One region of the Massilia pseudoviolaceinigra genome, then DNA from elsewhere that is predicted to be linked to it. Evidence: riboswitches for the same ligand, from Rfam matches in the RefSeq annotation. Region 1 holds a riboswitch; the other holds the start of a gene.

Region 1 (4,909 bases):
GCTCGGTCCACTGCAGGCTGAAATCGGCCAGCGCGGACGCCAGCACATTCGGCAACTTACGCGGCAGCGACAATTGGGCTCCGCTCAGGCGCCGCAGCAAGGCCGGCGAGACCCAGCCGTTCTTGCGCGCTGGCACGAACAGCCAGGCCAGCAACAGCAGGTACACCGCTACGTTCCATCCGATAATCGCCAGCAGCGGCGCCGACAGCAGGTCGACCCGGTGCGGGTCGCCAATGCGATCGACCGCGGCGCCGAGCACCAGCGCCAGCAGCGGCAAGCCCAGCGACAGCGCCTTGAAGCCGGCACGGCGCCGCGCAATGGCCGCGAAAGCGGGCGCGCGTTCGCCCAGGCGCTTGAGGATCTGCTCGGCCCTCTGCTGCAAAAAATGCTCGTTCGTTACCGCCGACTTGCTGTCGGACGCCTGCCACTGCGCCAGTTCCCTGGCGCTGCGGCTGGCATACAGGCGATCGTCGTCGCTGAGTACCTCGTGCTTGCCGTCCATTGTTTCGACGGAGCGCACCAACACCACGTCCCGTGCAACCTGCTCGTTCATGTTCTTCCTGTTTTCTTTTAACGATATCTTTTGTATGAAGCGACAACATTCACAGGCCAATTGTGCCGCACTTTGCCGCATTGTGCCGACACACGCTGGTCTGCCAGAAACGACGCAGCGTGAGTGTGCTATCTTAGCGCGGAATTTTCTTGACACTTTCTTATCTATCTCCACGATGCGCCTCCCAGACATACTTTCCACCCACGACCCATTGCTGGCCAGCGAACTGACCCAAGCGATCGACAACAAGACCAAGCCGCTGGGCAGCCTGGGCGCGCTCGAAACGCTGGCCCGGCAGATCGGCCTGATCCAGCAAACGACCAAGGTCGCGCTGAACAAGCCGGCCATCCTCGTGTTCGCGGCCGATCACGGCGTGGTGGCCGAAGGCATCTCGGCCTATCCGCAAAGCGTCACCTGGCAGATGGTCGAGAATTTCCTGTCCAAGGGCGCGGCCATCAACGTGTTCGCGCGCCAGAACGGCTGCGCGCTGCAGATCATCGACGCCGGCGTGAACCACGATTTCGGCAAGCGCGTGGCCCTGATGGACTGCAAGGTCGGACGCGGCACCGCCAACTTTGCCCAGAAGCCGGCCATGAGCTGGGCCGAATGCGCCGCCGCACTGGCGCACGGCATGCGCATCGTCGGCAACCTGGAAGGCAATGTGATCGGCTTCGGCGAAATGGGGATCGGGAACACCACCGCCGCCGCCGCGCTGATGCACAAGCTGACCGGCGTGCCGGTGCTTGACTGCGTCGGCGCCGGCACCGGTTTGTCGCCCGAGGGCGTGCTGCACAAGCAAAACGTGATCGAGGCGGCGGTCGCCCTGCATGGCGAAATGAGCGAGCCGCTCGACATCCTGGCCACCTTCGGCGGCTTCGAGATCGCCATGATCGTTGGCGCCATGCTCAAGGCGGCCGAACGGCGCATGGTGCTGCTGATCGACGGCTTCATCGTCAGCAGTGCGCTGCTGGTGGCGGCGCGCATGCAGCCGGCCATCCTCGACTACTGCGTATTTTCGCACTGCTCGGACGAAGCGGGCCACGCGCGCATGCTCGAACACCTCAAGGCCAAGCCGCTGCTCAACCTCGGCCTGCGCCTGGGCGAAGGCACCGGTTGCGCCCTGGCGCTGCCGCTGCTGCACGCGGCCGTCAACTTCCTCGGCGACATGGCCACCTTCCAGTCGGCGCGCGTCAGCGGCCAGTCGGCGTAAGTACGCACCATGGCCAGCATCGTCCACCAGTGCCGGCTGTTCTTCATCGCGCTGCAATTTTTCACCCGCGTGCCGATTCCGGGCTGGGTCGGATTCGACCCGTCCTGGCTGCACCATGCGTCGCGCTATTTTCCGCTGGTCGGCGTGGTGGTGGCGGCGGTGGCCGCGGCGGTGTATGCCGGCGCATCATTGCTATGGCCGGCCCCGGTGGCGGTGCTGCTGTCGACGGCGGCGGCGATCTACCTGACCGGCGCCTTCCACGAGGACGGCCTGGCCGACATGTGCGACGGCTTCGGCGGCGGCTTGAGCACCGAGCGGGTGCTGGAGATCATGAAGGATTCGCGCATCGGCACCTACGGTGCGGTCGGCATGGGGCTGACGGTGGCGCTCAAGTGCGCGCTGCTGTCGTTTCTGTCCGTACCCGCCGCGATCGCCGCCCTGTTCATCGCCCACCCTTTGTCGCGCCTGGCCGCGGTGAGCCTGATCTGGGAAATGGAATATGCGCGCGCCGATGGCAAGGCCAAGCCAATGGCCCAGCATATGAGCAACCGCGAATTCGGCATCGCTTGCGCCTGCGCCGGCGTGCCTGCACTGGCGCTGGCCACGGCCGGCATGCTGCCCTGGCTTGCGCTGCTCACCAGCGTGACCGGGGCCGCACTGGTGGCGTGGTGGCTGGGCGCCAAGTGCCTGCGCCGCATTGGCGCCTACACCGGCGACTGCCTGGGCGCGGTGCAGCAGGTGGCCGAAGTGGTCATCTACCTGGCGCTGCTGGCGTTTTTCCATCACGGCCTCTGGGGCTGAGAATGCGCCTGTACCTGGTGCGCCACCTGGCGCCGCAAGTAGCGTCCGGCGTGTGCTACGGGCGCACCGACCTCGCTGTCGATCCTGATTTGCAGGCGCAGGCCCTGCCTACCCTGCGCGCCACCCTGCCCGCCGGCGCGCCGGTATTTTCCAGCCCGCTGCGGCGCTGCGCCATGCTGGCCGCGGCAATCGGCGGCGCGGCGGTGCGGTATGACGCGCGCCTGGCCGAACTCGATTTCGGCGACTGGGAAATGCGCCGCTGGGACGACATCGACCGTGCCGGCGTCGACGCCTGGGCCGCCGACATGGCCCGCTACCGCCCCGGCGGCGGCGAAAGCGTGACCGACATGGCGCAGCGCGTGTCCGCGTTTTATGCCGACTGCATGCATGCGCAAGCGCCCTGCGCCATCGTCATCTGCCACGCCGGCACGATCCGCCTGCTGTCGGCGCGCGCACGCGGCCTGGCGCCCGAGACCATGGCGCTGGAGGCGGCGCAACGTCCCCACGCCATCGCCTACGGCGAGACCGTCATCATCGACTGTGTATAATTATCGGGTTTTGGTGCCCGCGCCCATGTCCATGAGCGCAGTTAAACTGGGAAACACGAAGCCTGCAACAGGCCAACGTGTGCTGCCCCCGCAACGGTAAGCAAATGTCGCTGACATGGCGACGAGCCGTCTCGAACGACCACTGTGCATTTGGCATGGGAAGGTGAGACGGCCGCATTTGCCAGCCCGGATACCGGCCAGGACAGGTGGGAACGTGCAGGATCTGCGCGTTCCTTTTCAATCTGGCCAACGGGGACGTCGGCCGGTTGCTCGCAATCGCACTCACTGAAGATTTGTCATGACCTTTCCTGTTGTACGCCACGCGGCCCTGACGTCGCTCGCGCTAGCTTTTACTTCCCCTTATGCCCTGGCCGACAGCGCCGCCGATACGGCCGTTGCCGCCGTCATCATCACCGCCACGCGCGCGCCGCAGCCGGCCAGCGACGTGCTGAGCGACCATGTGCTGATCAGCGCCACCGACATCGCGCGTTCCGGTGCGAGCAGCGTCGTCGAACTGCTGCAAAAGCAGCGCGGCATCGAGATCACGCGTAACGGCGGTCCGGGCGCCGCATCGCAAGTGTTCATCCGCGGCGGCGACGCCAAGCAGACCGTGGTGCTGGTCGACGGCGTGCGTATTGGCTCGTCCACGATCGGCATCGCCAACTGGGCCACCCTGCCGCTGGCGAACGTCGACCGCATCGAAATCGTCTACGGCCCGCTGGCCACCATGTACGGCGCCGACGCCATCGGCGGCGTGGTGCAGATTTTCACCCGGCGCGGCGCCGGAGCGCCAAACGTCACAGCCGCTGTTGAAGCGGGCAGCGACAAGGCGCGCTCGATGGCGTTCGGCGTGGCCGGCGCCAGCGAAGGCGAGAACAGCATCAGCTACGCGTTCGGTGTGTCGAAGGACAAGGATGACGGCTTCTCGGCCACCAAACCGGGCAACTTCTCCTACAACCAGGACAACGACGGCTATACGCGCGACAGCGCCACCGGCCAGCTGGGCATCGTGCTGGCCAAGGGCCACGAAGCGGGCCTGCTGTACCTGCACAGCCACCTCAAGTCGCAGTACGATGCGGGCGCAGGTCCCTTCGACGTGCGCAGCGTGCAGAACATGGACAACATCGCCGTGTACTCGAAACACGAGATCACGCGCAACTGGAAAGTCAGCCTGCAGGCATCCGAGGCCGACGACAAATCGGTCAACTTCACCAGTGCGACGAGCAGCAACCGCATCGACACGCGCCTGCACGCCTACAGCATGCAGAACGACATCGCCCTGGGCAGCGACCTGCTGCAGCTGGTTCTGGAACGCCGGGTGGAAGACGTGTTCGCCGACACCACGCGCGCCTTGAACACCAGCCGCGCGACCAATTCCGTGGCTGCGGCCTACTCGCTCAAGCGCGGCAACCATCTGGCCAGCGCCAGCGCGCGGCGCGACGACAGCACCCAGTACGGCAACAAGGTCACCGGCGGCGCCGGCTACGGCTACAAACTCACGCGCGCGCTGCGCGTGAACGCCAGCGCCGGCACCAGCTTTCGCGCACCGACCTTCAACGAACTGTATTACCCGGGTTACGGGGTCGACATCAACAAGCCCGAACAAGGCAAGAACGTCGAAGGCGGCGTGTATTACAACGATGGCACGCTTGAAGCCAGCGCGGTCTACTACCGCAACCGCCTGAAAGACCTCCTGGTCAACACCACCACATGTCCGGTCCAGCAGGATACGCATCCGTACGGCTGCGCCTACAACGTCAACCGCGCCACGTTAGAGGGCATCAGCCTCGGCGCGCG
Region 2 (4,909 bases), on a different contig from region 1:
CTTCAGGAGTGCTCATTTTCCGGTCGTTTTAGCAGGTGCTTTCGCTGGCGCGGCGGCAGGGCCCGCCTTTTCTTTCTGGGCCTTGGCCACCAGCGCATCGAGGGTTTGCCCGATCGCCGGGTATTGCGTGGCGTTGGTCAGACCCGGATTGGCGTCGCCGATGAGCGATGGCGAGGTCATGAGACGGCCATCGATCACGATGCTGGGCGCACTGTCGACCTTGTAGTTCTGGATCAGTTGCGGTGCGCTTTTCAGCTTGGTCAGCACGCCGAACGAATTCCAGTATTCCATGAACTTGGCCTGGTCGATGCCCTGCTTCGGAATCCACTCGAGAATGGTGGCGTCCTTGTTCAGGCGAACGCGCTCAACGTGGAAGGCACGCAGCACTTTCGGATGCATTTCTTCGCCCTTGCCCATCGCTTCGAGCGTCAGGTGCAAATGCGCTTCCGGATCGTTGGGGCTGGAAGCGAAGTGCACGCGCCGGAACAGGATATTGTCACCCTGTTTCTTGACCCAGTCGGCCAGATGCGGTTCGAACGCATTGCAAGCCGGGCAGTGGTACATGAAAAACTCGATGACTTCGATTTTCTTACCGACCGACTTGGTCGGCTGCGGACTTGCCAACGTGACATACTCGGCGCCTTCTTTCGGGTCAAGGGGCGAAGCGAACGCCGTGCTGACGGCCAGACTGGCCACGGCCAGAGCAATACGCAGGAAACGCATAAATATCCTTCATGTTAAGTTGAGACGACGATCGCGAGATTACCACTTTTTGCGGCAGGTCTCAGTCCAGGGACCCGCATTTTACATTGCGTTGCATATGCGTTACCGCTACAGGCACCGTCAGCTCCGTAGTCAGCGTGTAAACGCAGGCCTACCTGCGGCGTTGACGCGCCAGTTCAAGTTTTTCGCACAGGATGGCGGCGCCGTCGGGCAGGCGCGGTCCGGCCCGGGTCAGCAATTCGCCGTCCACGGTGAACAGGTTGCCTTTTTGCACCGCCAGCAGGGTTTTATACGGCGCCCAGATCGCCAAACCCTGTTCCGAGGCGTCGTACGGCGCGCTGCCGACGATCGCTTCCGGATTGGCCTGCAACACCGCCTCGATACCGACCGACGGCGCCTTGACCGCCAGCGCGGCGAAAATATTCTCGCCGCCGCACAGGCGAATCGCATCGCTGGCGACATGCTGGCCATTGAGGGTGTACAGCGGCTTTTCCCACACCTGGTAAAACACCTTGACCGGCGGCCGCTTGCCGTAGCGCGCCTCCAGCGCCGCGATGCGGGCGCGAAACGAGGCCGCTGCCGCCTGCGCCACCGTCCCGGTACCGAGCAGTTGGCCGAAACGCAGCATGCTGCCGGCCACCTGGTCCATCCGCGCCGGCTCGCTGTAGAACATCGGAATGCCGAGCTGGCGCAGCTGCTCCAGCTGGCGCGCCGTGTTCCCGCTCTGCCAGACCACCAGCAGGTCGGGTTTCAGCGCCAGCACGCGTTCCATGTCGATCTGGCTGTTGTCGCCGACCAGGGGGATGGCCCGGGCGGCCGGCGGATAGTCGCTGTAGCTCATCGCCCCGACGATGCGCGCGCCGCCACCGGCCGCGAACAGCAGCTCGGTGACGTGCGGCGCCATCGACACGATGCGCTGCGCCGGTGCGGCCAGCACCACGCGCCGGCCGGCGTCGTCCACCACCGTGATGGCGGCCCCGGCCAGGCCGGCCCACAGGGCCAGCGCGGCGAAGACGAGGCGCTTGCGCATCAGAAGTCGTAGCGCGCCGAGACCTTGACCTGGCGAGCGTCGCTCGGATAAATGCCGCTGTTGCAGCCGTACGCATTGCTGGTGTAGCGCTTGTCGGCCAGGTTCAGGCCCGCCACCGCGAATTCCCAGGCGCCGATCTGGAGCGCGTAACGGGCGTCGAAGGTGGTGCTTGATGCCATGCGCACGCCGCAGGTATTGGCGAAGTCGGCGCCGAAGCGCTGGCTGCCGGCCCATTGGGCGCCGATGCCGGCGCTGTGGCCATTGCCCGGCACCCAGGCCAGGCGCGCCGAGACCACGTTCTTCGGTACCAGCACCATTTCGCGCCCGGCGTTCGGGCCGTCGGTGAAGCGGGCCAGCACGTGCTGCCAGTTGCCGCTCACGCGCCAGTCGCGCGCGATGCGGGCGTGAACATCGAGCTCCACGCCTTTGCGCTCGGTCGGATCGAGGTTGGTGTTGGCGCCGTAGCCGCCGTTCACAGTCGGGTCGTAGAAAATCTCGTTGCGCAACTGATGGCGGAACACGCGCGCGTTCGCGCCCATGGCCGCATCGCCGTAAGCGAGGCCCAGTTCCAGGTCGCGCGAGGTTTGCGGCGCCAGCACGGCGGACGATGAACGGTAGCCATTCTCGTCGACGTTGGCCACGCGGTAGCTGCGCCCGGCCTTGGCGTACAGTTCTAGCATCGGCATGACATTAGCGCTGCCCTGCACTTCCCAGGCATTGAGGGTGGTCTTGCTGGCATACGGTGCGGCGAACGCGCGCTCGTCGGTGGCATCCTTCTCGAAGCGTTCGCGGCGCGCGCCCACGGCCATGCGGGCTTTGTGCGCGCCGCCGAACTTGAGTTCATCGCGCACGTACAGCGCCCGCGATTCTTGCGTGGCGTCGGCGTTCGAGTAGTCCGAATCGGTCACGCGCGACCACTTGACCAGGTCCACGCCAGCCACCAGCTCATTGAGCATGCCGCCCATTTGCGCAAGGTGGCGCAGGCGCGGCGAGAACTGGGTCTGGGCACTGTCGTAGGTCGACTTCGAGGCTGCGCGCACGCCCTCGAAGGTGTAGAAATAGGTGGAACGGACAGTGCGCTCGCGGCGCGACAGTTCGGCGGCCAGGTCGACGCTGCCGACGCGCTGCTCCACGAACGCGGTCAGGCGGTCAGAATCGAGCGAGCCCACGTCGTCGGGCGTGCTGGCCTGGCGCGGATTGTCGCGGAACTGCTGCATGCTCAGGGCGCCCGGCAGGTCCGATTCCTGGCGCGCGCGGTCGTAGCGCAGACCGGCGCGGCCGCCCTGGTATGCCCACTGGGCGCCGCCGCTGAAGGTATCGAGCTCGAAGCTGTTATGGTCGCGGTAATTGTCGGTGCGCTGGCTGCCGACCGAGGCGTCGAGGGCGAATCCGTTCCACGACTGGGCCACGGCGGCGCGCAGGTCGCGCAGGTTGAACTGACCGGTTTCGGCGCGCAGCATGCCGCGCCGGCCATTGGCCTCGGGGCGGCGCGTGACGATGTGGATCACGCCGCCGGTGGCGCCTTCGCCATACAGCACGCTGGCGCCGCCGCGGATGATTTCGATGCGCTCGACGGTCTCGATCGGGATCGACGACAGGGTCGCATTGCTCAATTCACTTTCGGACATGCGCACGCCGTCCAGCGTGACCACCATGTTCTGGCTGCTGTTGGTGCCGAAGCCGCGCAGGTCGAGGCTGAAATCGGGCGAGCCGTCCAGGCTCTGGCGGCCATACACGCCGCCGATCTGGCGGATGGCCTGGTTGACGTCGGCCGCGCCGGCGCGGCGGATGTCGTCGGCACTGATGACGGTCGCGCCGATCGGGGCCAGCGCCGGGTCGCTGGCAAAGCGGGCGCCGGTCACGGTCACGGCGGGCAGGGTCTGGGCCTGGGCTTGGCCATCGGCGGCCAGCGCGGCGCTGGACATGAAACACAGGGACAGGGCGGAAACCAGCGCGAGCGGCCTGGCGGAGAGCGCGCGGCGCGGCGATACTGCAGAAATCATGATGTCGTCTTCAGAAAATAGAGTCCTGGCCTGCGTCCCCGCAAGCCGGATTGCACGGACAGAGGCGCGCTGCGCGGCATCGTGTCCACCTGTTTTGGCCGGTATCCGGGCTCGCAAGGCGTCAGGAACGACGGCTTGCAGTACCGTTGCGGGGGCAGCACACTGCGTGTTTCCCGTTTAACTGCCGGCGTGAAGACGCGGGCGGGCACCAAAACTGCGCCATTATAATCGCAGTCGCCATCCGGACCGCGGCCCGGATGGCGTTGTGGCATGCTGTGCGGCTGGCCGGCTGCCCGCCAGTAAGGCCCACTACCAATCGAAGCGCCCGGCGGCGCAGGAGAATGCATGCAAGCGCGTACCCGAACCATGGCCCAGAGGGCGCTCCTGCTGGCGGCAGCTGCCATCGCCGGGGCCGAGCTGATGGCGCAGGCCGACATCACCATCACGCCGATTCCGGAGCCGATGACCGACGTCGGCATCGGCTTCGCCATGCCCTCGGCCAGCGCGGTGAGCCTGCCGAGCGCCCCGCACGCGTGGGGCGGGCCGCGCAGCGGCAGCGAAGCGACCCTGTCGGACCGCGTGGTCGACTACCGGATCGAAGCGACGCTCGACCCGATTGCGCACACCGTCGACGGCAAGCAGAAACTCACCTGGCGCAACCGCAGCAAGGAGACCGTGCGCAGCGTCTACCTGCACCTGTACATGAACGCCTTCAAAAACGCCGGCAGCACCTTCTTCACCGAGCAGCGCGCATCCGGCTACCACGCCACCATCGCCCCCGGCGAATGGGGCCATATCGCCCTGCGCAGCGTGACCCAGGGCGGCGCCAGGGTGGCTTGGTCGTTCGTCCATCCCGACAACGGCCCCGCCACCGACGAGACGGTGGTGCGCTTCGACCTGCCGGCGCCGGTGGCGCCAGGCGCGTCCACCAGCTTCGACATCGCTTTCCTGACCCAATTGCCGCGCGTGGTGGCCAGCACCGGCCACGTCGGCAGCTTTCACCTGGTGGGCCAGTGGTTCCCAAAGATCGGGGTGCTGGAGCTGCCGGGCGAACGCGGCGCCACCAGGGCGCGCTGGAACGTGCACGAATATCACCACGAGACCGAGTTCTACGCCGACTTCGGCCGCTTCGATGTCAAGCTCACCGCGCCCA

What was found. A riboswitch is a leader RNA that binds a small molecule or an ion and turns the genes downstream of it on or off. The one in region 1 is predicted to bind cobalamin.
Region 2: linked by a shared signal. The riboswitch ahead of RBA40_RS03795 (TonB-dependent receptor) and the one ahead of RBA40_RS32285 (TonB-dependent receptor plug domain-containing protein) in region 1 are both predicted to bind cobalamin.

What each region holds. Positions count from the first base shown of each region.
Region 1 covers NZ_JAVCWL010000057.1:14,088-18,996, reverse strand. Annotated here, with positions in the region: gene RBA40_RS32305 (DUF2868 domain-containing protein) at 1-553, opposite strand, end outside; gene cobT (nicotinate-nucleotide--dimethylbenzimidazole phosphoribosyltransferase) at 729-1,763, shown strand; gene RBA40_RS32295 (adenosylcobinamide-GDP ribazoletransferase) at 1,773-2,564, shown strand; gene RBA40_RS32290 (histidine phosphatase family protein) at 2,567-3,112, shown strand; cobalamin riboswitch at 3,107-3,328, shown strand; gene RBA40_RS32285 (TonB-dependent receptor plug domain-containing protein) at 3,411-4,909, shown strand, end outside.
Region 2 covers NZ_JAVCWL010000003.1:43,653-48,561, reverse strand. Annotated here, with positions in the region: gene RBA40_RS03810 (hypothetical protein) at 1-16, opposite strand, end outside; gene RBA40_RS03805 (thiol:disulfide interchange protein DsbA/DsbL) at 13-723, opposite strand; gene RBA40_RS03800 (cobalamin-binding protein) at 875-1,753, opposite strand; gene RBA40_RS03795 (TonB-dependent receptor) at 1,753-3,756, opposite strand; cobalamin riboswitch at 3,836-3,984, opposite strand; gene RBA40_RS03790 (M1 family metallopeptidase) at 4,102-4,909, shown strand, end outside.